One region of the Shewanella sp. SM74 genome, then DNA from elsewhere that is predicted to be linked to it. Evidence: predicted binding sites of a transcription regulator. Region 1 holds the regulator's gene; each other region holds the start of a gene.
The links. The regulator LexA, encoded in region 1, represses DNA repair genes until DNA is damaged. The targets are predictions, from matches to a motif close to TACTGTATNNNNATACAGTA.
Positions count from the first base shown of each region.

Region 1 (10,132 bases):
TACAGCCGATAACTAACATGCTGATAAGTTTACGATTTGACTTAGGTTTATCTTGCTGGTGTTGGGTTGCCATTTCATTTCACCTCAGGTGGTGTCGTGAAGGAGTGGTAAGGTGCAGGGCTTGGCAATGTCCACTCTAAACCCTCGGAACCTTCCCAAGGTTTAGCGGGGGCTTTTTCGCCGCCACGGATGCACTTAATTACTAATACTAAGAAAATCAATTGCGATAAGCCGAAGGCGAACCCACCAATCGAGACGATTTGATTAACATCGGCAAATTGAATCGAGTAGTCAGGGATACGCCTTGGCATTCCTGCCAGCCCAAGGAAATGCATCGGGAAAAATAGCACATTGACTGAAATCACCGAGCACCAGAAATGCCATTGTCCCAGTCGTTCGTTGTACATGTGTCCCGTCCACTTAGGTAGCCAGTAATAGGCCGCTGCCATGATGGAGAAAATCGCACCAGTCACGAGCACATAATGGAAATGTGCCACAACAAAATAAGTATCGTGGTACTGGAAGTCGGCGGGTGTAATGGCGAGCATTAATCCCGAAAAACCGCCAATAGTGAAGAGTATGATAAAGGCTACAGCAAACAGCATGGGCGTTTCGAAACTGAGTGAGCCGCGCCACATAGTGGCAACCCAGTTAAACACTTTCACTCCAGTTGGCACTGCAATCAACATAGTGCAATACATGAAGAACAGCTCGGCAAACACAGGCATACCTGTGGTGAACATATGGTGCGCCCACACGAGGAACGACAGAATTGCAATACTAGCCGTAGCATAAACCATGGATGCATAGCCAAATAAGGGTTTACGACTGAAGGCTGGGACTATGGCAGAGATGATGCCAAAGGACGGCAAGATCATGATGTAGACTTCAGGGTGGCCGAAGAACCAGAAAATATGCTGGAACATCACAGGATCGCCGCCGCCAGCCGCATCGAAGAAACTCGTGCCGAAAAACTTATCTGTCAGCACCATAGTCACTGCGCCAGCGAGTACGGGCATAACCGCGATCAGTAGGAATGCCGTGATAAGCCAAGTCCACACAAACAATGGTAACTTCATCCATGTCATGCCTGGCGCGCGTAAATTCACTATGGTCACAATCACGTTGATTGCGCCCATGATCGAACTTATCCCCATGATGTGAATAGAAAATACAAAGAGCGCCGTGCTATCTGGACTATAAGTTGTTGATAGTGGTGCGTAGAAGGTCCAACCAAAGTTAGGTCCGCCACCTTCCATAAATAGCGAACTGAGAAGGATAGTGAAGGCGAAGGGGAGTATCCAAAAACTCCAGTTATTCATCCGTGGCAGCGCCATATCGGGCGCCCCTATCATCATAGGGATCAGCCAGTTAGCGAGCCCTGTAAAGGCTGGCATTACCGCACCGAATACCATGATCAGCCCATGAACAGTTGTCATTTGGTTGAAAAAGTTGGGCTCGACCAATTGTAATCCAGGTTGAAAGAGTTCAGCGCGGATCACCATGGCCATAGCGCCACCGGTTAAGAACATAATGAAGCTGAACCATAAATACAAAGTACCTATGTCTTTATGGTTGGTGGTTAGCAGCCAGCGCATGATGCCCTTTGGCGCACCATGATGATGGTCATCATGGGCTGCGGTTTGATCTTGAGTCGTTGTGCTCATCATTATCCCCTACTGTCCATGACTTGCGATATCAGCAGGTTGCACTGTATCGCCGGTATTGTTGCCCCAAGCATTGCGTTCATAGGTAATGACTGCTGCAAGTTGTTGTGGGCTAAGCTGTTTGCCAAATGCCTGCATAGCCGTGCCTGTTTTACCGTGCATCACAATATCGATGTGATTGGCGACTGGTCCAATGGCGATAGCGCTACCCACTAGCGCGGGGAAGGCGGGTGGTATTCCTGCACCTGTCACTTGATGGCAGGCAGCACAGAAGGTCGCGTAGACAGTTTCACCTTCGGCCATGAGGGCGTCATGGCTGAGTGTGGGGAGGCTTGCGGGATCGACTGCAGCTGAGACGTCTGTTGCAGACGCGGGTGTCGGGGTTATACTGCTTGGTACCGCGGCGGATGTTTGTGCAGAATTGCCGTTCATGTACTCGTTGACGTCTTTGGCTTGCACTGCATCGCCAGTATTATTGCCCCAAGCATTACGCTCGTAGGTAGTCACTGCCGCGATTTCTTGTGCGGTCAATTGCTTACTAAACGCTTGCATGGCAGTACCCGTTTTACCGTTGAGCACAATTTCAAGGTGACCGCTGAGTGGTCCCGTTGCAATCGGGCTACCTTTAAGGTGCGGAAATACGCCTTGCAACCCTTCGCCATTGGGCTGGTGGCAGGCTGCGCAGTGCCCGAGGTAAACTTGTTCACCTTGAGTCATCAACTCTTCTTTACTTAGGGTTTGTGATAAAGCGGCTTGAGCGGCTTCAGCCGCAGCACCTGCGGCTTGTTTCTGCTCTGTGACCCAAGCCTCAAACTCGGCTTCGGGTAACGCTTGTACTACGATAGGCATAAAACCATGGTCTTTACCGCAGAGCTCGGCGCATTGACCACGGTAAATGCCGGGTTTGTCGATGCGAGTCCAGGCCTCATTGATAAATCCTGGATTGGCATCTTTCTTAATTGCAAAGGCGGGCACCCACCAAGAATGGATGACATCCTCTGAAGTCATCAGAAAGCGGATTTTGCGGTTTATCGGTAGAACGAGCGGTTTATCGACTTCCAATAGATAGTTTTCACCCTTGGTTTCGGTGCCTTCGATTTGTGCTCTGGGTGTTGTCAGTATGCTATAAAAATCAATATCTTGATCGAAATAGCTGTAATGCCATTTCCATTGGGAACCCGTGACTTTTACGGTGAGATCGGCGTTGCTGGGATCTTCCATTGCGATTAAAGTTTTTGTCGCTGGAATCGCCATTAAGATCAAAATGATAAATGGCAGAATCGTCCAAGCGATTTCAACTTTAGTGCTTTCGTGAAAGTGGGACGCGACAGCGCCTTTGGATTTTCTGTGGTTGATCATGGCGTAAATCATGACGCCAAAGACCACTAGGCCTATTGCGCAGCAGATATACAAGATGGTCATGTGCAAGTGATAAACCTTGCCACTGATCTCGGTCACGCCAGGGGTCATGTTGAACCGCATGTCTGCGGCGGTCAACGGTGGTGCGAAAAGCACCACGAGTAAACAATACAACAATTGCTTCACAAGACTTCTCCTCTGCCAATTGCGAATAGCAACTACAAAGAAGAGCAACACAGTAAGTCTCAACTCTATGCAAACTCTTCAGTTCCCAAAAAAGCTTTTTTGACTTCAACGTGCGTTGGCGGCTGTTACTTTTAATCAAGTATTGTTACTGCTGGTAATTAGCCACGCTGGCACATACTGCTGAAATAAATCTGTTCTCTATTTTTAGTGGCGCTTCGAGTTCGATAAATACTCGATTCATTGACCACGGAAGGTGATATATCATCACCGACTTAACCAACCATACTTGCTGTTTAAATATTGATCAAGATCACTTATTTATCTAATTATCTGAAAAATTGCCAAAAAAAAGCCTCACATTCATAGGTGAGGCGGCTTTCAAGGTAAAAAATTAAATGAATATTTAGTGTACAGCGCTAAAAAAAGATTGCTGACCGAAGAGATTGCCTTGCTCAATGCGTACGTCGGCATGTAAGTGACTGTTTACGTCTTCAAGCACTATGCCCATAGCTCGGGCACTTTTAGCCACGATTTGTAGGCGTCGATTATCCCGCGCATCTAATGATTGAGTCCAAGTAATGACTGCACTGGACGTACCACTTGTCAGGGCTTTTTCCATCGCCCACAGGGTTTCGACTTCATCTTTAGCATGAACCAGTAAGACTCTATCCATACGCACACCTGCGCTGGCAAGCATTTGCTTGTAGCCAATACTTGGTGGGTTGATGAGCACTAACCAACGGCCCTGTTGGCTTAACTGAGCGAGTTGTGCACTCAGATGAATTAATTCTTGGCGACCTTGAGTCTTAGTTGGCATACAGGCGATAGGCGCATGGTGCCAGTCATAGTCGGCATCACGGACTTCATCGAGCCACAAGCCCGGATGGCGGGGGGCATTGCCAAGTAGTTTATTCATAGCCAATCTCCATTACGGATCACACCGACGGCGAGTCCTTCAATTGTTAAACTTTGGAAGCCTAAATCCACTTTAATCGGGGAGTAATCTTCATTTTCGGCATGTAGATAGACCACATTACCTTTTTTTTCGAAACGTTTAACAGTGACATCGTCATCGACTCTAGCGACAACCACTTGACCATTTCTAGCTTGTTCTACTTTATGAACTGCCAGCAAATCACCTTCGAGAATGCCGATATTCTTCATGCTGTCACCCTTTACTCGCAGTAAAAAATCGGCGGCGGGATGGAACATGCTTGGGTCGACTTGGTAGTACTGTTCAACATGTTCTTGGGCGAGGATAGGTTCACCTGCGGCCACTTGGCCGATGAGCGGTAAACCTGTTTCAGTCAAATCTTCGATTTCCGCAGGCAGACGAATGCCTCGAGATGTGCCTGGCATGATCTCAATGCAGCCCTTTTTTGCCAACGCTTTAAGATGTTCTTCAGCCGCATTGGCGCTCTTAAAACCTAAACGGGTTGCGATTTCTGCCCGAGTGGGTGGCATGCCAGTATCGGCAATATTTCGTTTAATTAGCTCTAATATTTCAGCTTGGCGTGGCGTCAAAGGTCTCATGGTGTTTCCTGTTTTTCTATACAGTTACTGTTAGTATATACAGTATTATTTGCAGCGCAAGTATTAACCACTTTTTAGCTATGTTGGAGAGAATTAGCGAATATTGCCCATAGTCTGGTATTCTATCGGGCTAGTAAACGCACTTAATTGCATAAGAATAATGCCTAAACACGACTCTCTTTGGTTGAAATCATTACGTTGGATCCAAAAACACTTAGTGCACACTATTGTGGTGCCTCAGGATCCCTTTGCCGATCTGAATCTGGATGCTTCCAGACCCCTTGTTTATGTGATGAAAACAGAATCCCTTAGTGACATAGCTGCTTTGAGCGAAATAACGGCTAAGTTAGGTTTACCAAGCCCTTATGAGCCTCTAGTGGCTAATGGTGTGACTGCGCCTCGGGTTGTCTGTCTTCAAGGACGTAAGCCACTGTTTGGCGAGCGTGCTGGTAATGAGCCTTTCCTCGAATGCTTTATGCGTTTGTTAGCCGTGCATAAGGAACGTCCTGAATTGGATATTCAACTTGTGCCTGTGAGCTTGTATTGGGGTCGAACGCCAGGGAAAGAAGACGACACTATGAAGGCGGCCGTATTTGAGCGGGAAAACCCGACTTGGTTGCGCAAGTGCTTGATGATTCTGTTCTTAGGTCGACATAACTTCGTGCAGTTTTCGAATGCCGTATCCCTGCGTTACATGGCTGACGAACATGGCACCGACATGGGGATTGCCCATAAGTTAGCACGGGTTGCGCGCGTGCATTTCCGTCGTCAACGTAAGGTAATGACAGGGCCTGTGCTGCCAAACCGCCAAGCACTGTTTCATTCGTTGCTCAAATCTGAGTCGCTGCGCAAAGCGATTCAAGAAGAAGCCGCCAGTAAAAAGATTTCTGAGACCCAAGCGCGCGAGACGGCTATTGAGTACCTCGATGAAATCGCAGCAGATTACTCAGATAGTTTAGTGCGTATTGCCGAGCGTTTTTTAACTTGGTTGTGGAACAAGCTTTACAGCGGGATCAACATTAAAGGCGCCGAGCAAGTTCGCCAGCTGCACCATGATGGTCACGAGATCGTTTATGTGCCTTGCCATCGCAGCCACATGGATTACCTGCTGTTATCGTATATTTTGTATTATCAAGGCATGGTTCCGCCGCACATTGCTGCTGGCATCAACCTCAATTTCTGGCCCGCGGGACCTATGTTCCGTCGCGGTGGTGCCTTCTTCATCCGCCGTAGTTTTAATGGTAACAAGCTGTACACCGCAGTATTTCGTGAGTATTTAGATCAGCTGTTTGCTAAAGGTTATTCGGTGGAATACTTCTCCGAAGGTGGCCGTTCACGTACTGGCCGTCTGTTGGCGCCGAAAACTGGCATGATCGCCATGACGATGAACAGCGTACTGCGCGGTATTGAACGTCCTGTCACACTTGTGCCAGTGTATTTAGGCTATGACCATGTGATGGAAGTAGCGACTTACCATAAAGAGTTAAGCGGTAAGAAAAAGAAAAAAGAATCTGTGTGGCAGGTGTTCGGTGCCATTCGTAAATTAGGTAATTTCGGCCAAGGTTATGTGAATTTTGGCGAGCCTATTACCCTGCAAAATTTCTTAAATGAGCGTGCGCCAAACTGGCGTGCTGAGTTGGCCGATGATCCCGAGCAGAAACCAAGTTGGTTAACGCCAGCGGTAAACGTGCTGGCTAATCGGGTGATGACGCGTATCAATGATGCCGCAGCGGCGAGTTCGGTGACTTTGACCAGCTTAGTTTTACTGGCGACAGATCAAAACGCCTTAGAACGTAGTCTGCTGGAGCGTCAGCTTGATTTGTATCTGACCCTACTCAAAAAAGTGCCTTACACTTCTTATACATCTGTTGCCGAAGGTGATGGTAAGCATTTAGTGCAGCAAGGTTTAGAGCTGAACAAGTTTGTTGTTAGTGCCGACCCTTTAGGGGAAATAGTGTCTATCGAAGCGAGTCAGGCTGTGTCTATGACTTACTATCGTAACAATATCATTCACTTATTTATTGTTCCTTCATTAATTGCGAGTTGTTTAACCCATAATGAACAGATCCTGCGCCAGCAAGTGGTTTCAATCGTTGCCGATTTTTATCCACTGCTGAAAGCCGAACTCTTCATGGGAATTAAAGACTTACCAGCCTATGTTGAGCAAGTACTGGATTTCCTGATTGGGCTAGGTTTAGTGGTTGAGACAGATACTTTAGCTGTCGTGCCTGAGCACTCAAGCCAATTATTGTTGTTAGCCAGTTCAGTGAGCGAGACTCTGCAACGCTACGCTATTATTTTCAATCTGTTAGCGAACAGACCTAAGATGGAGCGCTCAGAACTTGAGTCTGAGAGCCATTTACTCGCTCAGCGTTTAGGGGCTTTACATGGTATTACCGCGCCTGAGTTCTACGATAAAAAACTCTACGGTACTTTGAGCGTGAAGCTCAAAGAATTGGGATATCTGGCGGATAGTGAAGATAAGTCCAATATCAATCGCATACGAGATCAGGCCAATAGCTTATTACGTCCGTCAGTGAGACAAACGATAGTGGCGAGTGTCACCGCGGAGCACACAGTTTAATGGCAAATCATATGAATGCGGCTAAGCATAAGCCCGCAGGTAAGTCCTTGCTCGGTGGTGCCATGATTATTGCTGGCACGACCGTAGGTGCTGGGATGTTTTCTCTGCCCGTGGTCGGTGCAGGTATGTGGTTTGGCTATTCGATTTTGATGTTATTGGGCATTTGGTTTTGCATGTTGATGTCGGGTTTATTGTTGCTCGAAACCAATTTACATTTCGAACCCGGTGCTAGCTTCGATACCTTAAGCAAGCAAACTCTTGGGCAGTTTTGGCGGATAGTGAACGGCGTTTCTATCGCTTTCGTGTTGTATATTTTGACCTATGCCTATATCAGCGGCGGTGGTTCGATTGTGAATCACAGCTTGCAGGGCATGGGAATTGAGTTACCGCAAAGTGTGGCAGGGCTAGTATTTGCCATAGTATTGGCGAGCATAGTGTTGATCAGTACTAAAGCCGTGGATCGGATTACCACGATTATGCTCGGCGGTATGATCATTACCTTCTTCCTCGCTATCGGCAATTTATTGATCGAAATTGATGTGACTAAGTTGCTCGAACCCGATGGTAATAACAGCTTTTCACCTTATCTGTGGGCGGCGCTGCCCTTTGGTCTCGCCAGTTTTGGTTACCATGGTAACGTTCCCAGCTTAGTGAAGTATTACGGCAAAGATTCCTCCACCATTATCAAGGCGATTTTCGTCGGCACCTTTATCGCACTGGTGATTTATGCCTGTTGGTTAGTGGCGACTATGGGCAATATTCCCCGCAGCCAGTTTATCGACATTATTGCCCAAGGCGGCAATATGGGTGTGTTGGTGGGCGCTTTGTCTGAGGTGATGGCGAGTAGCTGGTTAAACAGTATGTTGACCCTGTTTGCTAACTTAGCCGTGGCTTCATCTTTCTTAGGGGTGACCTTAGGCCTGTTCGATTATCTTGCCGATTTGTTTGGTTTTGATGATTCACGCTCTGGCCGGATGAAAACCGCGTTAGTGACCTTTGTGCCGCCGACGATTTTAGGATTACTGTTTCCCGATGGCTTCTTAGTAGCGATTGGCTTTGCGGCATTAGCGGCGACAGTGTGGGCGGTAATCGTCCCGGCGCTGATGGCCTATAAATCGCGACAGTTGTTCCCCGATAGCACAGGTTTTAGAGTGATAGGCGGTACACCGCTGATTATTCTTGTGGTGTTATTTGGCATAGTCACAGGTGCATGTCATCTGCTCGCGATGGCAAATTTACTGCCGCAATATTCCTAATTTGTTGTGATGATTTAAGCCCTCCATGTGAGGGCTTTTTTGTCTTTAGCGGTTGAGTTTTGTCTTACAGATCTTTTTAACCTGAATACTGGACAGAAATACAAACTCAGGCTTAACTCGAATAATTGTTAAAACAAAGGAGCCGATAATGAAAATGACTCAGTACGCACAAGGACATGCATGTTGGGTTGAACTTGCAAGCCATGATTGGCAGGGAGCTACAGCATTTTACCAAGCGTTATTTGGTTGGAACTCGGTCGAAATGCCGATCCCTGAAGGTCACTTTTCGCTATTTAATTTAGCGGGAGATGACTTAGGCGCCATGTATCAAATCCCTGAGTCAGAAGCACATATCCCCAGCCACTGGCGTATCTACTTTGCCGTCGATGATATGGATGCCAGCATTGTAGCGATTCAAGCGGCGGGCGGCCAAGTGCACATGGGGCCGCATATTGTGGGTGATGCGGGCGTGATGGCGCAGGTCAGCGATCCTGAAGGCGCACGCTTTGCTTTATGGCAAGCGAAGAACCACATAGGTGCTCGCCGTCAGGGTGAACTCAATACCCTTTGCTGGGTTGAGCTGGCTTGCAAAGAGCCGCGTGCTGAAGAAGCCTTTTACTGCAAAATCTTCCCTTGGACCAACATGCCAAGTGGCATGCCTGACATTGAATACTCAGAATGGCAGCTTGATGGTCAATCCATCGGCGGTATGATGACGATAATGCCTGAATGGGGCGATATTTCTCCCCACTGGCAGCTCTATTTTGTGGTGGCGGATTGCGATGCGTTTGCTGAGAAAGCCCAAAGCTTAGGCGCGCAAGTGTGCATTCCGCCTAGTGATATCCCTGATGTGGGACGATTTTCTGTCATTGCTGACGCCCAAGGCGCTACCTTTGCGGTGATCAAGCTTAATCAGATGTGACAGCCATATTAAGGACTGTCATTAAGGTTAAAAACGGCGACGCTAAATCGCCGTTTTTATTTGTCTAACTATTTGTTTAATTAGCGTTATCAATCATGATTGTTTCAGGGCAGGAGCCTTTTGAGGCCTTATTAGCTTTGGCGAGTAGGCTAGGTAAGGAGTCAGAAGTTTTAATGACTTCGGGTAAGTTAATGCGGATTTCACTCAGTAATCCCTTGCCACATTCAAGACTCATTTTAGTGTGAGCGCCTTGACCGAAGCTGCTATCAAAACTTTGGTTTAACTCACTTTTACTGACACTCTTACCTATGTTGTCATGAATAAATTTTTGTACCCATGCCGAGGCATTGACCGCTTGGGTCAGCTGGGTTGCCAATAAAAAGTACTCGTTAGGGTCTTGGCTACGGCAAGTGCCGTGTTTCCACCATTCGTGGCGTTCTAAACAGGTGCCATATTGGGCGCTAGGCATGACTTCTTCTAAATTTTTGCGCACCGATGGATTCAGTTCAAACTCTGGATAAGTACAGAAATCATTCGGTTGCAGTTTGACTGTGCTGCAATAGCCATATCGCGTGCCGCATTGTTGTTTATTCGGCCACAGTCCGTGCAGGCTGAAGTGTTGCCA
Region 1 is NZ_JAKKRZ010000014.1:96,933-107,064, forward strand. Features, by position in the region: gene L5M49_RS15250 (cytochrome c oxidase assembly protein) at 1-73, opposite strand, end outside; gene ctaD (cytochrome c oxidase subunit I) at 75-1,667, opposite strand; gene coxB (cytochrome c oxidase subunit II) at 1,677-3,212, opposite strand; gene L5M49_RS15265 (cell division inhibitor SulA) at 3,616-4,128, opposite strand; gene lexA (transcriptional repressor LexA) at 4,125-4,745, opposite strand; gene plsB (glycerol-3-phosphate 1-O-acyltransferase PlsB) at 4,906-7,329, shown strand; gene mtr (tryptophan permease) at 7,329-8,585, shown strand; gene L5M49_RS15285 (VOC family protein) at 8,734-9,507, shown strand; gene L5M49_RS15290 (ribonuclease T2) at 9,584-10,132, opposite strand, start outside.

Region 2 (10,132 bases), on a different contig from region 1:
ATATGCCTCCCGCTGCCTTAGGTTACAAAGCTTTAGCGGTAAATTTATCTGATCTGGCTGCCATGGGCGCTGAACCCGCGTGGATGACGCTTGCCTTAACACTACCCGAAGTCGATGAGACTTGGCTAAGTGGTTTTAGTGAAGGTTTATTTGAAGCGGCCGATTACTATGGCATCGCCTTAATTGGCGGCGATACGACTCGTGGTCCACGGGCTATTAACATCACAGTGCACGGCCAAGTCCCACAGGGTAAGGCACTCACGCGTCATGGTGCTAAAGCGGGTGATTGGATTTATGTCACGGGCACGCTCGGAGATTCGGCCTTAGGTCTGGATATCATTCGCGGCGCGCAACAGGCCAGAGCCGAGCATAAAGAATTCCTGATTAATCGCCATTATCGTCCAACACCAAGAGTCTTAGCGGGTCAAGCTTTGCGTTCGCTTGCCTCCAGTGCAATCGATCTTTCCGACGGGTTTATCTCGGATATCGGTCATGTGCTTAAGGCTTCGGCAGTTGGTGCTGTGGTGGATGTTAATTGCATCCCGCTTTCACGCGCGATGCAAGATACCGTCAGCGAGGAGCATGCCTTAGGTTATGCGCTTACGGGGGGCGAAGATTATGAACTGCTGTTCACCGTTCCTGAAGCGCAAAAAGGTGCGCTTGAGACAGCGTTGAGCCATGCAGGAGCAAAGTTTGTTCGCGTTGGACAAATTTGTGCAGGTAGTAAGCTCAAGTTGCAACTTAATGGTGAGCCGTTTACGCCGCCGTATCACGGTTTCGAGCACTTTTAAGCGAAGAGCATGTTAATGAAATGGTTGTCAAAGGATCAGGTGCTAACGCGCCTGTCATTAAAAAATCCTGTCCACTTTTTGGCACTCGGTTTCGGTAGCGGGCTCGCCGCTAAAGCGCCTGGCACCTTCGGTACTTTGGCCGCAGTTCCCCTCTATTTATTGATGGCGCCATTACCGCTCACTTGGTATATCGGCTTAACCTTATTGAGCGCATTTGCGGGATTTTATATCTGCGGTAAAGCCGCTCAAGATATGGGTGTTCACGATCACGGTGCGATTGTGTGGGATGAAGTGGTTGGGCTACTGATCACTATGATAGCGGCACCAGCAGGTTGGGGTTGGTTGTTAGTCGGCTTTGGTCTATTTCGCTTTTTCGACATCATCAAGCCTTGGCCTATTCGATGGCTCGATGCCAAAGTTCATGGTGGCTTTGGCATTATGATTGACGATGTCTTAGCGGGCGTGTTTTCGTTTATTTGTCTGCAAGGGCTAGTCTGGTGTGTTAGCTAACATTATCGCTAACCTAACATGATAGTTAACCTGACATGTTAGTTAGCATGACCAACAACTAATTCTTAGCTTTGATATAGCCCCTTAGCTTGTGATATAGAGTGTGTAGATTCAAGCGGTTAGCGATCTCATTCGTTATCTGATTCATACTACTATTGCAGCAGTTCCCTTGCGTTCGCGAGGGTATTGCTGGTGATAGTATCGCCACCTAACAGTCTTGCAAGCTCTTGGATACGCTGCTCACGATCGAGCGATTTCATTGTGGTCTCAGTACTGCCTGCCTTATTAAATTTATCGACAAACATGTGTTGATGACCATTGCCCGCAACTTGCGGCAAGTGAGTCACGCACAGTACTTGGGTCGATTCCCCTAAGCTGCGTAACATGCGGCCCACCACTGCTGCGGTGGGGCCGGAAATCCCGACATCCACCTCATCGAAAATTAATGTCGGTGTGGCAACTTTCTTCGCGGTAATCACTTGGATCCCTAGCCCTATCCGTGAGAGCTCACCGCCAGACGCGACTTTCGAAATCGGTTGCAAAGGTTGGCCAGGGTTAGTGGTTACCATAAATTCGATATTGTCACTGCCATTGGCTGACATTTGCTCGGGGTGGAAATTGACTTCGATCGTAAATTTACCCTTAGGCATATTCAGTTCGTGGATTGACTGAGTCACCAGTTTGTCGAGTTCTTTAGCATAGCGGGCACGGCTTTGGCTGAGCTTTTGCGCATTGCTAAGATAAGCGGCTCTACTTGCCTCGACTTGAAGCTGAATTTCTTCAAGTTTACTTTCATCACTGTCTAAGGTGCTTAGCTCAGCCTTTAATGCTAAATGATGTTCGGCCAGTTTATTCGGGCTAACATGATGCTTACGCGCCAGTTGCATGGCTTTTGATAGCCGTTCTTCTAAATAGGCAAAGTGGGTTGGATCGAGTTCAAGCTTACTCAAATAGTGCTGTAATTCGCCGGCACTTTCTTGCACTTGGATTAAGGCATCATTGAGCATTGTGTTGATATTGCTTAATGCAGGATCGTAGCTTTGCAGATCTTCGGCGAGGGAAACGACTCGATTGAGCAACGACTCTATGTTGTTCTCTTCGCCTTCAGTGAGTATATCTAAGCTCGCTTGACAGGTGTCAATCAACTCAGTGCCATTGGCTAAGCGTTTGTGCTCTTGCTCAATTTCATCGAACTCATCAACTTTAAGATCAAACTCATCGAGTTCTTCTACTTGATATTGCACTAATTGCTTACGGGCAATACGTTCATGCTGTGAGGTTTCGAGTTGTTTTAGGTCAGCCTCAATTTGCTTGCAGCGTTGAAAGCTGGCGGCAACCGTATCGATAAGTAATCTGTGGTTGGCATAACTGTCGAGCAGGGTGAGTTGATGTTCACTTTTTAACATCGCATGGTGCGCATGTTGGCCGTGAATACCGATGAGCAACTGACCCAGTAATTTGAGTTGCGTCAGCGGCACTGGATTCCCATTGATGTAGGCGCGTGAACGGCCATCGCTACCAATGGTCCGACGTAGTATGCATTCATCATCGAGTTCAAGATCGTTATCTTCTAACCAACGTTTCGCCAATGGAATATCATCCAAGGAAAAGCGGGCGCTGACCTCGGTTTTATTGGCTCCGGGACGAACACTGCTGGCATCGGCGCGATTGCCTAGGCATAGGCCTAGCGCATCGATGGCAATCGATTTACCCGCACCAGTTTCACCTGTGATGCTGGTCATACCGGGGCGAAAATCCAGTTCTAAAAAACGGACGATAGCGAAGTTATTAATGCTGAGTTGGCAAAGCATAGTGAATTCCTGTCGAAAAACATACCAAACCACTGTATTGATAAACAGTATATACTGATTTTATATACAGTAAAGTGGCTTGGGTAAATAATCGGCATTATCGGTAGTAAATATTTTTAATTAACTGATTATGCATAGGTTCTTACTAAGCTTTCTAAGATAGGTAAACTGAAGAAAGTGACTAAGGTGCCAAATAGAATGCCTTGAGCACTGGTTGAAGCCTGAGTGTTATAACGCTGGGCAAGTAAGTACACGCTAGCCGCGGTGGGCAGTGCGCTCAAGATCACGCCCATGATCAGGTAGTCACCACTTACTCCAAAACGGTTAAGCATAAAGTAGACGAGTGCAGGTTGGATAGCCAGCTTGAAGAGGTTGATAAGGCTCAGTTCGATAAAATTCTTGGGGCTAAATACGCTGCTATCTTTCTGGTAGCGCATCGCTTTGGCGAGTACCATGCCGATAGCAAATAGGGCGCAGGGGCTTGAGGTATTGCCTATTTGCTGGATCATTAGCGCCAGCCCTGACGGCAGTTTTATCTCTAGCGCCGAAATGCCGACGCCAATTAAGCTACCAATAACGATAGGGTTTTTACCGACCGCCATCGCCATTATGACTAAGGCGTGGTGTTGTCTTTGGGTGTTAGTGGCCAGTTCCATCGAGACTAAGGCGACGGCAAACATCAGCACGGATAATAAGCTGGCAATCGCGGCGGCGACTAAGGCACTTTGTTGCTGCGGAAAGAGGATGATGAGCAGTGGAATACCAATAAATGCCGTATTACCAAAGGTGGCATTGAGGGCTCGAATAGCGGCAACCGCATGCTGTTTAGGGTTAGCGATCAGCGATAGCCCAAGGCAGACAAGATAAGTGATTACCATAGCTGTGCTGTAGCCCGCAATAAATCCCCATTGCAAAATCTCGTCAATCGGCTGCTGGGCGAGGGCGATAAGCATGATTGCAGGGAACGCAATATAGTAGACATATTGGTTTAGCACTTGATCCGTATCGACGGGCAAGAGTTTTAGTTTTTGCACTAGTGTACCGAGCAACATGATCCCGAAGACGGCAAACAGAGGGGTTAAAATGGTCATTTCCCTCACTCATCCTTACGATTAAATTTGAATAAACTCGCCCACCGTCGTCATTTTACTGTCGCTATGATTCTTGGTGGACAGAGTTACAGCACTTGCTTCTTTTTATGTCACTTTAGAGCCAGATTTAGCGCCAGCGCAGTAAAACTCGCCACAAAATAACATACCATTTCAATCTAAGGCTATTGCGCTATGGTCGTATAAGTGAATAATTCAATGTTTAAAACACAATCACTTAGTGAATTTAGCGTTTTAACGTCAATACCCAATATGTGAAATTAGGATATGCAATGAGTGATGATTTAGGCGCTGAACTACAACTTGTCTATCTTTTTGTGCATTTAGTCAATGCGGGCAGTTTTTCGCAGGCGGCGAAGGAGCTCGATATGCCCATCGCCACTGTGAGCCGCAAGTTAGCGAAGTTGGAAGAGAAGCTCGATAAACAGCTCTTTATGCGCAGCACCCGCAAGTTACGATTGACAGAGGAAGGGCTGGCGCTCTTTCAACGCTACCAGAGTGTGGTTGCTCAATTTGATGAACTAAGTGGTTTAGGCAGTGATAAACCCGAGGGAACCTTACGCATCGCCGCGCCGATTTCGATTATTTCCATTGTGTTTATTCAGGCATTGAATGAGTTTGGCCGTTTGTATCCAGATATCCGTTTGCACATTTCCCAGAGCAATGAGTTAGTCGATTTGATCGACAAAGGCATAGATGTGGCGATTGTTGGCGGTGCTCAGCCTGATTCTTCTTGGGTGTCGAGTACCTTAGGCGAGCTCGACTATTGCCTGTTTGCCACACCAGAATATTTGGCTCAGGCACCTAAACTTGAGCATCCCGATGATCTTGAAGCCCATCAACTGATAAAAGTCTGGCCGCTGTTTAATTGGCATTTAAAGCATCCAAGCGGCGAGTCTTTTTATTTTAATGGCCCGACTAAGCTCACCCTCACGGATTTACACGGAGCGATTCAGGCGACCTTAGGCCATGGCGGGATCTTGTATGGTCCTGAACTATTTGTAAAACAGCAGATTAAAGAGGGAAAACTCAAAGTATTACTGCCTGAATGGATTGGCGAACAGAGGCGAATTTCGATTTTATATCATCAGCGCAGCCAGCAGCCGCTAAAGGTAAGAGTCTTTATTGAGTTTATGCAGTCAAAGGCGCCAGAGTTATTCTCTATGCGTTGATTTAACCGAGTTATTCTTTAATAAGGGAACTGATTTTTAGCGTCTTTTAGGTTTTACGGTGTTTTTGCTCATGGTGTTTTGCGTTTGTTTTGCGTCTTGCAGGCTGGAGCGTGTCGCGGGCAGTATGCCGAGTTCTAAGAAGTATCCCACTAAACGCCGTAGTTCAAATAAAGAACCGATACGCTGTTGATCTTTGATGGTCAGTTTCCAACTGTCGGTGCGTCCTTCGCTATTGGTTAAGATAAATCCTTGATAAACAATCTTTCTCATTGGAATAACTCAATCTTTATTGATGCTATTTATAGCAACTGGATATCTTTGACGGGATTCGTTGGTGAGGGTGTAAAACGATGATCCCTTTCTTATTCTGCATGGATAATAGGTGCTTGAGTAACCCCAAGCACCCCCATCAATTAAGCGACGCTGATACCGATATTTGATACGCCAGCTTCGATAATGTCTTTGCGTAAACCTTTGACCAGTTCTGCAGTGATCTTCGGATTTTCTTCAATAATTTCCAGCAGAGAATTTTGTAATTCTTTCTCTTCTTCCATGACTTCATGGGCGAAAACGAAATCATCTAATGCTTCATCCACCAAATCGACATCGCTGATCGCTTCGATGTAGTTAGCCACTGTGCTGGATGACAATTTGCTGATATTGACTATGTCTTCTTCAATTTTGCCTTGAATCGCACCCAGTAAGGTCGATATGGCGACCACTGCATCCATAGCAGGGTAGACGCCATAGGCTTCAAAATCAGCAGGATCTGGGGTGTTATCTTCCAAGCGTTGCAGATGCACATCGACATTGAATTTGAGCTTGGAGTCGTACTGGGATTGCCACAATAGTTCTAATGCGGTACTCAACACAGTAGGATCGCCAAACTCACAAACTTCGGAAAACAGTTGATAGTTGGGCAACATACGTTGGCAAAGTGCAGTGGCAAAGAGTTGTTTTTGTGGCAGTGTTAACGCCTTGAGACGTTTAAAGAAGCCCGTTTTTTTGGTCATCTGTTATTTCCGCTGATAGCTGTGATATCACTTGATTTGCCGCAGATTCTACCTTAGTTAACTCATCAAGTAACTCTAGTATTTCGGGTTCGAGATCTTCGACCGCTGTTTCACGTTTTAGTGCCGATTCAATTTCTTGGCATAATCTTTGGGTTGTAGGCACGCCGCAGTAGCAGCTCGCACCATGTAGTTTATGGATAGTACTGAGCATGACGGGGTGATCGTTTTGACTCAGCGCCGTCTGAATTGTCGTCACGGTTTGCGGTAAAGAGTCGAGCAACATTCTCAGCATGTCTAAGGCGAGGTCTGCCTTGTGATTAGCTTGGGTTAAGCATAAATCCCAGTTCAGCGTATGCAGGTCAAAATGGGTGAATTTAGGCCGAGTGATCCAGCGATGGATAACGTCTTTGAGCGCAGCCTCATCAATAGGTTTCGGTAAATATCCATCCATGCCACTGCCTAAAATCAGCTCGCGTTCTTCGGCAATCGCATGGGCCGTCACGGCAATAATTGGCGTGTTACGGTTCATTGAGCCTTGGCGAATTTGCTTAGTGGCACTAATGCCATCTGTGCCTGGCATCTGAATATCCATAAAAATTAAATCGAAGGTGCGAGTCTTCGCCTGTTTAACCGCTTCATCGCCACTGTTGACCGCGATAACCGTCGTCACTAACTCACTGAGCAAGGTGTCGATTAGTTTTAAGTTGGCAAAGTTATCATCCACCGCCAGTACGGTTAAGGATTGGCGCGCCGCCGGCGTGGCTATGGTCACTGGGGCTATGATGTCGTATTCCATCGGTGGATAGAGTAAGTTGCGGGCAAGCTGGTGCTCACTCACGGGCAGAGACAACACCACATCGGCATTCGGGCGGATAAATTGGGTTAAGGCATCCTGTTCTTGGCAATCGTATAGCACCACAAGGCAATCGGTTTTGGTCTTTGCCAAGTTAAGTGTGCTCACCAGTTGTCCTGAATCGCTAAATCCATGGCAACTCAAGAGAACATAGTCGTATGGCGCTTCAGCCGTGTTGAGTGTGGTCAGCAAGCTTGGGATATGCTGATGGTGAGTCACTTTAGTATCCCATTGATTCAATTGGCGACTCAAGACAGCATGAGTCAGCACTCGGGGCTCATAAAACAGTATGGTTTTGTCTTTGAGTTTTTCGAGCGGCAGTGAGTCACCGATTTGGAACTGACCTAAGCCAAGTGGCAAACTGAACCAGAAGTTTGAGCCTTTCTCTGGGGATGAGGTAAAGCCGATTTGGCCGCCCATTTGATTCACTAAACGCTTAGTGATCACTAAACCTAAGCCTGTGCCACCAAAGCGGCGGGAAATCGACGAATCGGCTTGGCCAAAGGCTTGGAATAAAAAGTCTTGCTGGCTTTCATCGATACCAATACCGGTATCGACCACATCACAGCGCAGTACCACTTGTTCTTCCGACTGGCTTTGCAGTTCGATTTTGACCATCACGCTGCCAGAGTCGGTGAATTTAATCGCGTTACCGACCAAGTTATTGATGATTTGGCACACGCGCATGGCATCGCCATTCACATTGTCGGGTACGTTAGGAGCGATATCGACGACGAGTTCTAGGCCCTTGGCCTGAGCGCTGCCCGAGATTAGCGTGATGGTATCGCCTATGGTTTCCCTTAGACCGAAGGGCATGTTTTCCAACACCATTTTACCGGCTTCGAGTTTAGAAAAATCGAGAATATCGTTGATGATACCCAGTAGGTTAGTGGCGCTGCGCTCAATGGTTTTGATGTAATCCACTTGGCTCGAATGCAAAGGGGTTTTCACCAATTGCCGCGCAAAACCAATAACCCCATTAAGCGGCGTACGTAACTCGTGTGACATGTTGGCTAAGAATTCAGATTTAATTCGGCTGGCTTCTAGGGCGCGTTTTTTCGCTAAATCTAACTCGACGTTTTGGATTTCAATCTGTTCTAAGGTTTCCCGCAGATCCGACGTGGCTTGGTCGATATTTTGCTGCATCTCATCATGGTATTCCGACAACGACCCCGCCATGGCATTGATGCCGCGTTTGAGTAAGTCGAGCTCACCAATCAAGTTGCCATCTAAGCGGGCGTCCAATTTACCTTCACGGATTTTAGCAACGACGCGCACCATTTCAGTAATGGGCTGAGTGACGTTTTTCACCAGCCGGAAAGTGAACAGCAAGTTCAACTGTACCCCGATCAACACGATAATAAAGGCGGCGACCGCGGCTCTATGTTGCTCGAGCAAGGCGCGTTCTTTATTGATTATGATGGAGATATAACCTAACAGTTGACCATCGTCTGTTTGGATATCGTAATTGGCGGGAGCGGCGCTGGGCCCGGTGGAGAAAATCGGTGTCCGTAAAATCAGGCTGTCGCCCACATGCTCAATTTCGGTTTTATGCAGTGTGTTAAGCGCTTCTTTGTAGCGCATAATTTCAAAGTCTTTGTGGTAGTGCGAGGTCACAAAGAGTTGATTGTTGGCGTCGAAAATCGCGATGGATTTCACTAAGGTGGATTTGTTGAGCTGCGCTGCGGCGAGTAAGCGTTTGGTCGCCTCGCGATCATTGGCCACTAAACCGATTTCACTGGCAATTGACAGCGGCTCGATAATATTGCTGCCCTGTTCGACGAGCGTATCTTCGAGCTCATAAAAACGGTTTATGGTAAAGTAGCTGCCCAGAAGGATACCGACCAAGATTGTTGGCGCGAGCGCCAGTACAAGAACCCAAGAACGTAGGCTGTATTTGGTCATGTTGTTGACTGGGTTCATAGCAGCGGCGGTGTTTCCTGTAACAGAGACTAAGATAATTTTATAAGACTGCCAGAAAGAGGGCGGTCTTTGCCAGTATTTTATTGATTTAGAGGCCGAAATGGCGCAATTTTTTAAAGCAAAACCAAATAGTTCCAAACAGTTGTCGGCTAAGTTATCGCTGAGCGTCAATCAGCTCGATCACTTAGGGGCAGGTATAGCACAACATCAAGGTAAAGTCGTGTTTATCCCCGGCGCACTGCTCGATGAAACCGTGACGGTACAGCTCACCGAGCAAAAGAAAAATTATGCCCGCGCCAAGTTAATTAAAGTCGATACACCTAGCTCTGAGCGCGTAGCGCCTGAGTGTCCACACTATCACACCTGCGGCGGCTGCGACTTACAGCATATGTCATTATCGGGCCAGCGTGAGCATAAAGAAGCGGCGCTGCTGGATATTATGGCTAAGTTTGCCGGCGCCGAAGGCGGCACGTTATCACCCGCATTAACGGGTGAAGGTTGGCATTATCGTCGCCGTGCCCGTCTTGCGACCTTATTTGATAAAAATACTAAACATTTAAGCTTAGGTTTCCGTGCCGCCAGTAGCAGCAATGTGGTGCCTATCAGCCAGTGTCAGGTGTTAGCTAAGCCGTTATCGGACTTAATAGTCCCCTTTGCTAAGTTGCTGAATCAATTGTCGGCTAAAGCCAGCTTAGGTCACCTTGAGTTAATTGCCGCCGATAATGGTCATTTCGCCGTGCTGCGTATCACTAAGGCGCTAAACGATAAAGATCTGGCTAAGCTGTCAGCCTTTGCTGAGCAGCATCAAATTCACATTTGTCTGCAGGATAATGAAGGCCAATTCCAAGGCGTTGGCGCTGAGTTAGTGTTACCGGTTTATCAGCTGTTAGATGACAAAGCTGAGTCGGATGCGGTGAGTTTAAGCTTCACCCCAGGTAACTTTGTGCAAG
Region 2 is NZ_JAKKRZ010000006.1:68,990-79,121, forward strand. Features, by position in the region: gene thiL (thiamine-phosphate kinase) at 1-791, shown strand, start outside; gene L5M49_RS08150 (phosphatidylglycerophosphatase A) at 807-1,301, shown strand; gene recN (DNA repair protein RecN) at 1,454-3,112, opposite strand; gene L5M49_RS08160 (AEC family transporter) at 3,241-4,203, opposite strand; gene lldR (LysR family transcriptional regulator LldR) at 4,494-5,393, shown strand; gene L5M49_RS08170 (DUF3319 domain-containing protein) at 5,430-5,663, opposite strand; gene L5M49_RS08175 (YjaG family protein) at 5,807-6,406, opposite strand; gene barA (two-component sensor histidine kinase BarA) at 6,381-9,182, opposite strand; gene rlmD (23S rRNA (uracil(1939)-C(5))-methyltransferase RlmD) at 9,283-10,132, shown strand, end outside.
Region 2: the regulator LexA is predicted to act here: its motif matches at 3,143-3,162, upstream of recN (DNA repair protein RecN).

Region 3 (10,132 bases), on a different contig from region 1:
AGTCGAAGACATTATCAGCCGTATCGAAAAGGTCGCTCAAGTGGGCGTGCCCAATTACTTTGGTGAGCAACGCTTTGGTCACGATGGCAAAAACTTAGTTTTTGGTCGCCAAATGATGGCGGGTAAAAAAGTCAAAGATAGAAATAAGCGCAGCATGTATTTGTCTGCGGTGCGCTCAAATCTGTTTAACACTGTAGTGTCGTATCGTTTAGCCAACCATGGCACTAAGCCGCTAGCGGGTGATTGTGTGATGTTGGCGGGCAGCAAAAGCTTCTTCGTTACGCCTGAATGGGATCTCATCGTATTGAAACGTCTGATTGAAAAAGACATTCAACTATCAGCACCATTATGGGGCCGTGGCATGATGTTGCCTCAAGGCGAAGCTGCTGCGGTGGAAACCTTGGCCATGAGTGAGTTGGCTGACGATTGCTATGGCCTTGAACATGCGGGATTAGAGCAAGAGCGTCGTCCGTTACTGCTTGAGCCCCAAGCCCTTAAATACGAACAAACCGCCGATGGTCTCGTGTTGGAGTTTGTGTTGCCTGCGGGTAGTTTTGCCACATCCTTGTTGAGAGAGTTAGTCAATTATCAAGATGTTAAAGAGCAGCAATGGCAAGCGACATTGGTGCAGGAGCCTGCGCCTGAGGTAGTTAACGCTAACACTGATACTGTTAAGACTGAAGCAGAGTCATGATCCGTATCCTTGTTAGCAATGACGATGGGATTAATGCTCCAGGTATCAAAGCCTTATCTGAGGCTTTGGCTGAAATAGCGACTGTGCTGACTGTTGGGCCGGATCGAAATTGCTCTGGTGCGAGCAACTCATTAACCTTGACTAATCCATTAAGAATTAATAGGTTAGATAATGGCTATATTTCCGTTCACGGTACACCGACAGATTGCGTTCATTTGGCTATCCGAGAATTATGTGATGGCGAACCTGATATGGTGGTGTCTGGCATCAATGCGGGGGCAAATATGGGTGATGACACCTTATATTCGGGGACAGTTGCCGCCGCGATGGAAGGACGCTTTTTAGGTTTTCCTGCAATAGCGATTTCGCTTAATGGCCGTAAATTCGAACATTATCAATCGGCTGCTATTTATGCTCGGCGGATAGTTCAAGGTTTGTTGGCCCAGCCTTTGGCAAAAGATCAGATCTTAAATGTGAATGTGCCTGACTTGCCACTTGATCAAATTAAAGGGATCAAAGTGACTCGCCTCGGTGCTCGTCATAAGGCCGAAGGCATAGTGCGAACGCAAGATCCTGCCGGACGTGAAATCTTCTGGCTTGGTCCACCGGGACAAGAGCAGGATGCCACAGAGGGTACTGATTTTCATGCTATCGCCAATGGCTATGTTTCAATTACGCCCTTGACGGTTGATTTAACCGCCTACGGACAACTAACGGCATTGCAAAATTGGGTAGATAAAATATGACTCGAGTTGCCTTAACATCGGCGGTGAATTTAGCTAAAAAGCTTCAAGATGCGGGGATCCGTAATCAAGCCGTGTTAAAGGCGATATCGCATACGCCGCGAGAAATGTTTCTCGATAATGCGCTAGCCCATAAAGCTTATGAAAATACGGCTTTGCCAATTGGACAAGGGCAAACCATTTCGCAGCCTTATATTGTTGCCCGTATGAGCGAACTCTTACTGCACAAGATGCCACAGCGAGTGTTAGAAGTGGGGACTGGATCGGGCTATCAGGCAGCCATTTTGGCTCAATTGGTGCCTCAGCTTTGTACTATCGAACGGATCAAAGGTCTACAAATTCAAGCAAGACAGCGTTTAAAACGATTAGATTTGCATAATGTGTCGTTTAAATATGGCGATGGTTGGTTGGGATGGGCTAATCGTAGTCCGTTCGATGCCATTATGGTGACTGCGGCGGCGGCGACTATACCAGAAGCTTTATTGTCTCAGTTGGCTGATGGAGGGGTGTTAGTCTTACCTGTGGGAGAGGATACTCAGCAATTGATGCGTATTACGCGTAATGCTGACCGCTTTAGTTCTGAAACCATTGAAACGGTTAAATTTGTACCTTTAATTAATGGAGAGTTAGCTTAACCTTGTGTTGTGCTACTGTGTTAAGCGAAGTGCTTGTTTTGCACAGAAGGCGTCATTTTCTCATCATAAACAGTAATACAACCTTACCAAGGAGTTTTTATTGTTGAATGCGGGTTTACTCTTAAACCTTTGCTTTATATTTCTGCTTGTAGGCTGTAGCTTTCAGGCCAGCAGACCCGCACCCGTCGAAAATATTTCCCATAGCTACTCTAAAAATAGCAAAGGCCACATTAAATCGAATTCATATAAAGTTAAAAAAGGCGACACTCTCTACTCTATTTCTTGGGCTGCAGGGAAAGACTTTTCTGAAATAGCTAAACTTAATCAATTAGATAACCCTTATACAATTTACCCTGGACAGATTTTATATTTAACTAATGCTAAATCTAGTAACCAATCAAAATCTACGACTTTAGATGGAAATATAACGGGTAATTCAGATGCTAATTCAAGTAAAAGTGATAAAAAACAATTAGATGATAAGGTTTATCAGTCTAATGCTAAGTCAAGTAACGATCTGAAAAAAACACTTGATCAGAAAGCTAAGCCCGCGTACCCTGTAACAAGTTCCCAACAAAATGTTAACCAGCTAATGGTTCCACCCACCTCAACACTGCCAGCCAGTGTGAGTCAGTGGCAGTGGCCAGTAAGAGGGAAGTTAATCGGAACTTATTCTGCCAATGAGCAGGGAAATAAAGGTATTAAGATCGCGGGAAATCGGGGAGATATCATCAAAGCTGCTGCAGATGGGCGGGTGGTATACGCAGGAAGTGCTCTTAGGGGTTACGGTAATTTAGTGATTATTAAACATAGTGACGATTACCTTAGTGCTTATGCTCATACGGACAAGATCTTAGTCAAAGAAAAGCAACATGTCCTCGCAGGGCAGACTGTTGCAAAAATGGGCAATACAGGTGCCAATCGGGTAATGTTACATTTTGAAATTCGTTACCATGGACAGTCTGTAAACCCACTTACTTATTTACCTAAACAATGATTGTTTGGGGCCTTGTTGGCAAATGGAGGATAGGAAATTGCACTAATTCAGCAGTTTAATTAGGTTTGGGAGATTTGATCATGAGCCGCATAAATAGCACTGCCGCAGAAGCACTAGTAGATTTTTCCGTAGAAACCGTAGACTTTGATCTTGAAAAAGAAGAAGTTGCCACCGATCTAGTCCAAGAGCTAGGAATAGAACAACAGGTCCAAGATGACCTGCAAAAAAATCTTGATGCTACTCAACTTTATCTAGGTGAGATTGGTTTTTCCCCACTTCTTAGCGCAGAAGAAGAAGTTTACTTTTCCCGTAAGGCCTTAAAAGGTTGTGCAAAATCCCGTAATCGCATGATCGAAAGTAATTTACGTCTCGTCGTAAAAATTGCACGTCGTTACAATAACCGCGGCTTAGCACTGCTCGATCTTATCGAAGAGGGTAATTTAGGTTTAATTCGTGCCGTAGAAAAGTTTGACCCAGAAAGAGGTTTTCGTTTTTCAACCTATGCGACTTGGTGGATCAGACAGACGATTGAACGCGCTATCATGAATCAAACTCGTACTATTCGTTTGCCGATTCATGTTGTTAAAGAACTCAACGTATACTTGCGCACAGCCCGCGAATTAGCACAAAAACTGGATCATGAACCTACAGCGGAAGAAATTGCTGAAAAACTGCAAGTTTCTAGCTCTGATGTGAGCCGCATGCTTAAGCTGAATGAAAAAATTACCTCTGTTGATACGCCTTTGGGGGGCGATAACGAGAAAGCATTATTAGATGTATTGGCCGATGATGATAGTGTTGGCCCTGACTATAAAGTGCAAGATGAAGACATCTCTAACTCGGTGGTGAAATGGCTTAACGAGTTGAACACAAAACAAAGAGAAGTATTAGCCCGTCGTTTTGGTTTGTTAGGTTATGAACCTTCTACGCTTGAAGATGTAGGGGCTGAAATTGGTTTAACCCGTGAACGTGTTCGTCAAATCCAAGTGGAAGCATTAAAACGCTTACGTGATTTATTGGGTTCTCAAGGTTTATCTGTTGAAGCTTTATTTAGAAACTAATATCTGTCTTCTGGTGCCTTTCAGAGAAGCTATCCAGAAAATGTACTTAGTGTGAGATCACGTCATAAAGTAAAACGCCCACTATAGAGTGGGCGTTGTTATTTTTAGGCTTTTATTTAGATCACCTGATGTCTAGCTCAAGCGTTTCAGTTCATAGAGCAATTCAAGCGCCTGTTTTGGCGTTAAGTTATCGGGATTAATGCTACTTAATTTAGTCAAAGCTGGATTTTCAACCGGTTCAGGTAAAGCGAGTAAGCTTTGAATGGGCGTCCTCGTTCCTTCTGGTTGATGATCGCGACTCTCCAATTGCTGCAATTTATGTTTCGCTGCTTTAATCACTTTGTTTGGCACGCCGGCAAGCGCCGCAACTTGTAAGCCGTAGCTTTTACTGGCGGCGCCTTCTTGTACTGCATGCATAAAGGCGATGGTATCATCGTGCTCTATGGCATCAAGGTGCACATTGTAAACACCTGCCATTAAGTCAGGTAATTGAGTTAGCTCAAAATAATGGGTGGCGAATAGGGTCATAGCCCCTACTTGCTGGGCTAAATATTCCGCCGCCGACCAAGCTAGTGATAAACCATCATAGGTGGATGTTCCACGGCCGATTTCATCCATTAACACTAAACTACTGGCAGTGGCATTGTGCAGGATGTTGGCAGTTTCAGTCATTTCTACCATAAAGGTTGAGCGGCCAGAGGCCAGATCGTCTGATGCGCCAATACGGGTAAAGATGCGATCAATCGGGCCAATCAGGGCGCGATCTGCTGGAACAAAACAACCAATATGGGCCATCAGTGTAATCAAGGCGACTTGGCGCATATAGGTTGATTTACCGCCCATGTTAGGTCCAGTCACAATCAACATACGTCGTTGATTATGTAAGATTACTGGGTTAGCGATAAACGGCGTTTGGCTAACACGCTCCACCACTGGATGGCGACCAGCCTCTATCTGTACGCCGATATCTTGGCTCAGCTCTGGACAAGTGTAGCCCAAGGTTTCGGCACGCTCGGCAAAGTTACTCAGTACATCAAGCTCAGCCGCAGCTCTAGCAAAAGCCTGTAATTCATGTAATTTCGGCAGAATAAGATCGAATAACTGTTCCCATAACTGCTTTTCGAGTGCCAGGGCTTTACCTTGGCTCGAGAGGACTTTTTCTTCGTATTCCTTAAGTTCAGGCGTGATATAACGCTCCATATTCTTAAGTGTTTGGCGTCGTTGATAATTGAGCGGTACTTGTGAGGATTGCAGACGGCTCACTTCGATGTAATAGCCGTGTACGCGGTTATAGCCGACTTTAAGTGTATTGATGCCAGTACGTTCTTTTTCTCTGGCTTCAAGTTGTACTAAGTAATCACTCGCTCCTTCGCTCAGGCCGCGCCATTCATCCAGTTCGCTGTTGTAGCCTTCACGGATCACTCCGCCATCGCGGATAAGCATAGGTGGATTATCGACTATCGCGCGCTCAAGCAGGGCTTGCTCAGCGGGGAACTCACCTAAGTGTTGCCGTAATTGAGTCGTGTGCGGCGCGCTCAGTGTGCTTAAACTCTGTTGTAATTCAGGCAATAAGCCCAGAGCTTGACGTAAACGGGCAAAGTCTCTTGGGCGAGCGGTACGCAGCGCGAGTCTTGCCATGATACGTTCGATATCGCCAAGTGCCTTTAACTGCTCATGCAAATCTTCGTGGGCAGCGGTATCGAGGAGTTCAGTCACCGCCTGTTGGCGCGCCTTGATTTGCTTAGGATCTCGCAGAGGCTGATGGATCCAGCGTTGTAACATACGGCTGCCCATAGGCGTTGCCGTATTATCCAATACTGCCGCTAAGGTATTATCGCGGCCACCGGCAAGGTTTTGAGTTAATTCTAAATTTCGGCGAGTTGCCGCATCGAGTACTATGCTATCGGTTTGATTGAAGCGGATAATGGCATTAATATGGGGCAGTGCCGTGCGCTGTGTGTCTTTGACATATTGCATCAAGCAACCCGCAGCCTGCAGTGATAAACGTGCATCTGCGATGCCAAAACCATGTAAGTCTTTAGTGCCAAACTGAGCTAGCAGTAACTTGATACTCGTATCGTAATCAAATTCCCATTCAGGGCGACGACGTTTACCTTTAAAACCGTTAAGTAGACCTAGTTCGCCAAAGTCTTCACTGTAGAGAATTTCAACGGGATTAGTGCGTTGCAATTCCGCTTCTAATGACTCTCGCGTGTCGAGCTCTGCAATCACAAAACGTCCGGATGAAACATCTAATGTGGCATAACCAAAACCAACTTTACCTTGATAAACCGCGGCTAACAGATTGTCTTGGCGTTCTTGTAGCAACGCTTCGTCGGTTAAAGTGCCTGGCGTGACAATTCGCACCACTTTACGTTCTACTGGCCCTTTAGATGTCGCGGGATCGCCAATCTGTTCGCAAATCGCAACTGATTGACCAATTTGAACTAATTTTGCAAGATAGCCTTCCACAGCATGGTAAGGAAGCCCCGCCATCGGAATAGGATCGCCACCACTTTTACCGCGCGCAGTGAGTGAAATGCCTAACAGCTCAGAAGCGCGTTTAGCATCGTCATAAAACAACTCGTAGAAGTCACCCATGCGATAAAACAGCAACATATCGTGATGTTCTGCTTTCATCGTCAAGTACTGACGCATCATAGGAGTATGTTTTTCTAAATCATCGGTATCAATTACATTCATTAAATCGTTATCGTCCGTTGTGACTGCCTAAAGGCGATACAGTTTGTGTGGTTAAGGGTGATTAAGCGCTATGGAAGCGGAAGACTGCTGTACAATTTTCAGCTAAAAAGACCACGCAAAATTTGTTGCGCCAATCTTAGCAATAATTTAGCGAAAATTGAGCCCTTAACGATGGATATTGATCAAAGGGAGCTATTATCTGATTTGATATTCGCTAAAACCTTGGCCATATTAAAAATCCTATCAGCTAAAAATAATTCAGTCACAGGTATTGATACTGTATGATTGTACAGTATACTAGTCAGCAGAATTAAGACAAAAAGCGCGGCTTTTTGAATTACCCGTTTGTAAATTGAATATCACTTTTGACAGCTTAATGCTTGTCTTGATGAGGGAACAGGAATGAAGGTCGATCCAAATAAAGAGAAAGCACTTGCTGCGGTATTGATCCAAATTGAGAAACAATTTGGTAAAGGCTCCATCATGAAGCTGGGCGAAGATCGCTCTATGGATGTTGAGACCATTTCTACCGGTTCTCTGTCTCTGGACGTTGCTTTAGGTGCTGGCGGTTTGCCAATGGGTCGTATCGTTGAGATCTATGGTCCTGAATCATCAGGTAAAACAACACTGACTTTAGAAGTGATTGCCGCCGCGCAACGTGAAGGCAAAACCTGTGCCTTTATCGATGCAGAGCATGCATTAGACCCTATTTATGCTAAAAAATTGGGCGTAGATATTGATAACCTGCTGTGTTCGCAACCGGATACCGGCGAACAAGCGCTTGAGATTTGTGATGCTTTAACTCGTTCAGGCGCTGTTGACGTTATCGTAGTTGACTCAGTGGCGGCATTAACGCCTAAAGCTGAAATCGAAGGCGAAATTGGTGATTCTCACATGGGTCTAGCGGCGCGTATGATGAGCCAAGCCATGCGTAAACTTGCGGGTAACTTAAAGCAATCTAACACCTTACTTATCTTCATCAACCAAATTCGGATGAAAATTGGTGTGATGTTCGGTAACCCAGAAACTACAACCGGTGGTAACGCGCTGAAGTTTTATGCTTCTGTTCGTCTAGACATTCGCCGCACTGGTGCCATTAAAGACGGCGATGAAGTGGTCGGTAACGAAACTCGCGTTAAAGTGGTGAAAAATAAGGTTGCAGCGCCGTTTAAGCAAGCTGAGTTCCAAATCCTTTATGGCCAAGGTATTAACCGTACTGGTGAGTTAGTAGACTTAGGCGTAGCCCATAAGTTGATTGAAAAAGCGGGCGCTTGGTACAGCTATAAAGGTGACAAAATCGGCCAAGGTCGTGCTAATGCTGGCAAATATCTGACTGAAAACCCAGCTATTGCTGCTGAAATTGACAAGACGCTACGTGAGTTGCTTTTGAGTAATCCGAGTGCCTTGGCTGCCAAAGCTGATGATAGCATTGAGGACAATATTGATTTAGAGACAGGCGAAGTATTCTGAGTCAGTCAGCCCATCAAATTGCGGTCGCGCTGTTAGCGCGCCGCGATTATTCCCGTTTACAAATCCGCGATAAATTGCTCGAAAAAGGTTTCGAACTTAACGATATCGAACCTGTACTCGATGCTTGCGAATCCTCCGGTTTTATTAATGATGCTCGTTATGCCGAACTGTTGGTGCGAAGCCACATCAGTCGAGGCCACGGTGCAATACGCATCCGCCAAGCAATCGCACAGAAAGGCTTATCTAAAGACTGCATTGAAGCCGCTTTGGTTAATTGTGATTGTGATTGGTTTGAACTAGCAAAAGATAAAGCCACCAAAAAATACGGTGTACCTCGCGTAACAGAAGTGAAGGGCTCTAAAGCTCGGGATCTCATCGCAAAGGAAAAGGCCAAACGAGTGCGTTTTTTAATGGGTCAAGGCTTTAGCTACGATCAAATCACTTACGCACTAGATTCAGATCCCAATGATCTCGATGAAGATTATTAAATTTGGAGCTAAGACTGTAAAAGCTCATCTAAATATCATCAATGAGTCTTGTCCATTTCGTACTTCACATTAGACTCACTTGCTTAAATATTGTCCGTGCCGCGATAAACTTACGCCGTCTTTATTTGTGCTTTATCCTGTCGTTTTGCTTCTAGTGACTCTGGTGTGGGCGATTCACGCTAAAATATTAAATTCCTGATGTGTATATCACCAATCAAGACTGGTCGTCCTTCCTTAGTCTGCTTATAATGCTGGGCAAATAGAAATACGGCTAGCCTAAGGCGTAGCTGGTAATGCTTACCCAATTCAGGATGATTTCATGTATCAAACTACAGCAGAGCTCAGAAGCGCTTTCCTCGAATTTTTCCGCAGCAATGGTCATCAAGTTGTGGACAGTAGTTCATTAGTGCCAGGCAACGATCCCACTCTTTTATTTACCAATGCAGGCATGAACCAGTTCAAGGACGTGTTTCTTGGCATGGACAAGCGCAATTATACGCGTGCGACCACTGCTCAACGTTGTGTACGCGCTGGTGGTAAACATAACGATTTGGATAACGTTGGCTACACAGCACGTCATCACACCTTTTTCGAAATGCTAGGTAACTTCAGTTTTGGAGATTATTTTAAAGAAGAAGCGATTCGTTTGGGCTGGACTTTTTTAACTGAAACGTTAAAGCTGCCGAAGGAACGTCTGTGCGTCACTATTTATCAGACAGATGATGAAGCCTTTGAAATCTGGAATAAAAAAATTGGTGTCGCTGCCGAGAACATCATACGTATCGGTGACAATAAAGGTGCTGCCTTTGCGTCAGATAACTTCTGGCAAATGGGTGATACCGGTCCTTGTGGTCCATGTACTGAGATTTTTTATGATCATGGTGATCATATTTGGGGCGGACGTCCTGGCAGTCCTGAAGAAGATGGTGATCGTTTCATCGAAATCTGGAACATCGTTTTCATGCAGTACAACCGTCAAGCATCGGGTGAAATGTTACCTTTGCCTAAGCCCTCGGTTGATACAGGCATGGGGATTGAGCGTATTGCTGCGATTATGCAGGGCGTACATTCTAACTACGAAATCGATATTTTTCGTACTTTGATTGCTAAAGCCGCAGAGGTCATTGGTGTTAGTGACTTATCTGAAAAGTCGCTGCGAGTCATTGCCGATCATATCCGTTCATGTGCATTTTTAATTGCCGATGGCGTTATGCCGTCGAACGAAGGCCGCGGTTATGTGCTGCGCCGTATTATTCGCCGCGCAGTTCGCCATGGTAACAAGTTAGGTGCGACCGAAGCTTTCTTCTATAAGCTGGTTCCGTCTTTGATTGCGGTGATGGG
Region 3 is NZ_JAKKRZ010000006.1:97,971-108,102, forward strand. Features, by position in the region: gene truD (tRNA pseudouridine(13) synthase TruD) at 1-694, shown strand, start outside; gene surE (5'/3'-nucleotidase SurE) at 691-1,440, shown strand; gene L5M49_RS08280 (protein-L-isoaspartate(D-aspartate) O-methyltransferase) at 1,437-2,072, shown strand; gene L5M49_RS08285 (peptidoglycan DD-metalloendopeptidase family protein) at 2,173-3,069, shown strand; gene rpoS (RNA polymerase sigma factor RpoS) at 3,150-4,130, shown strand; gene mutS (DNA mismatch repair protein MutS) at 4,263-6,833, opposite strand; gene recA (recombinase RecA) at 7,236-8,303, shown strand; gene L5M49_RS08305 (regulatory protein RecX) at 8,321-8,791, shown strand; gene alaS (alanine--tRNA ligase) at 9,111-10,132, shown strand, end outside.
Region 3: the regulator LexA is predicted to act here: its motif matches at 7,109-7,128, upstream of recA (recombinase RecA).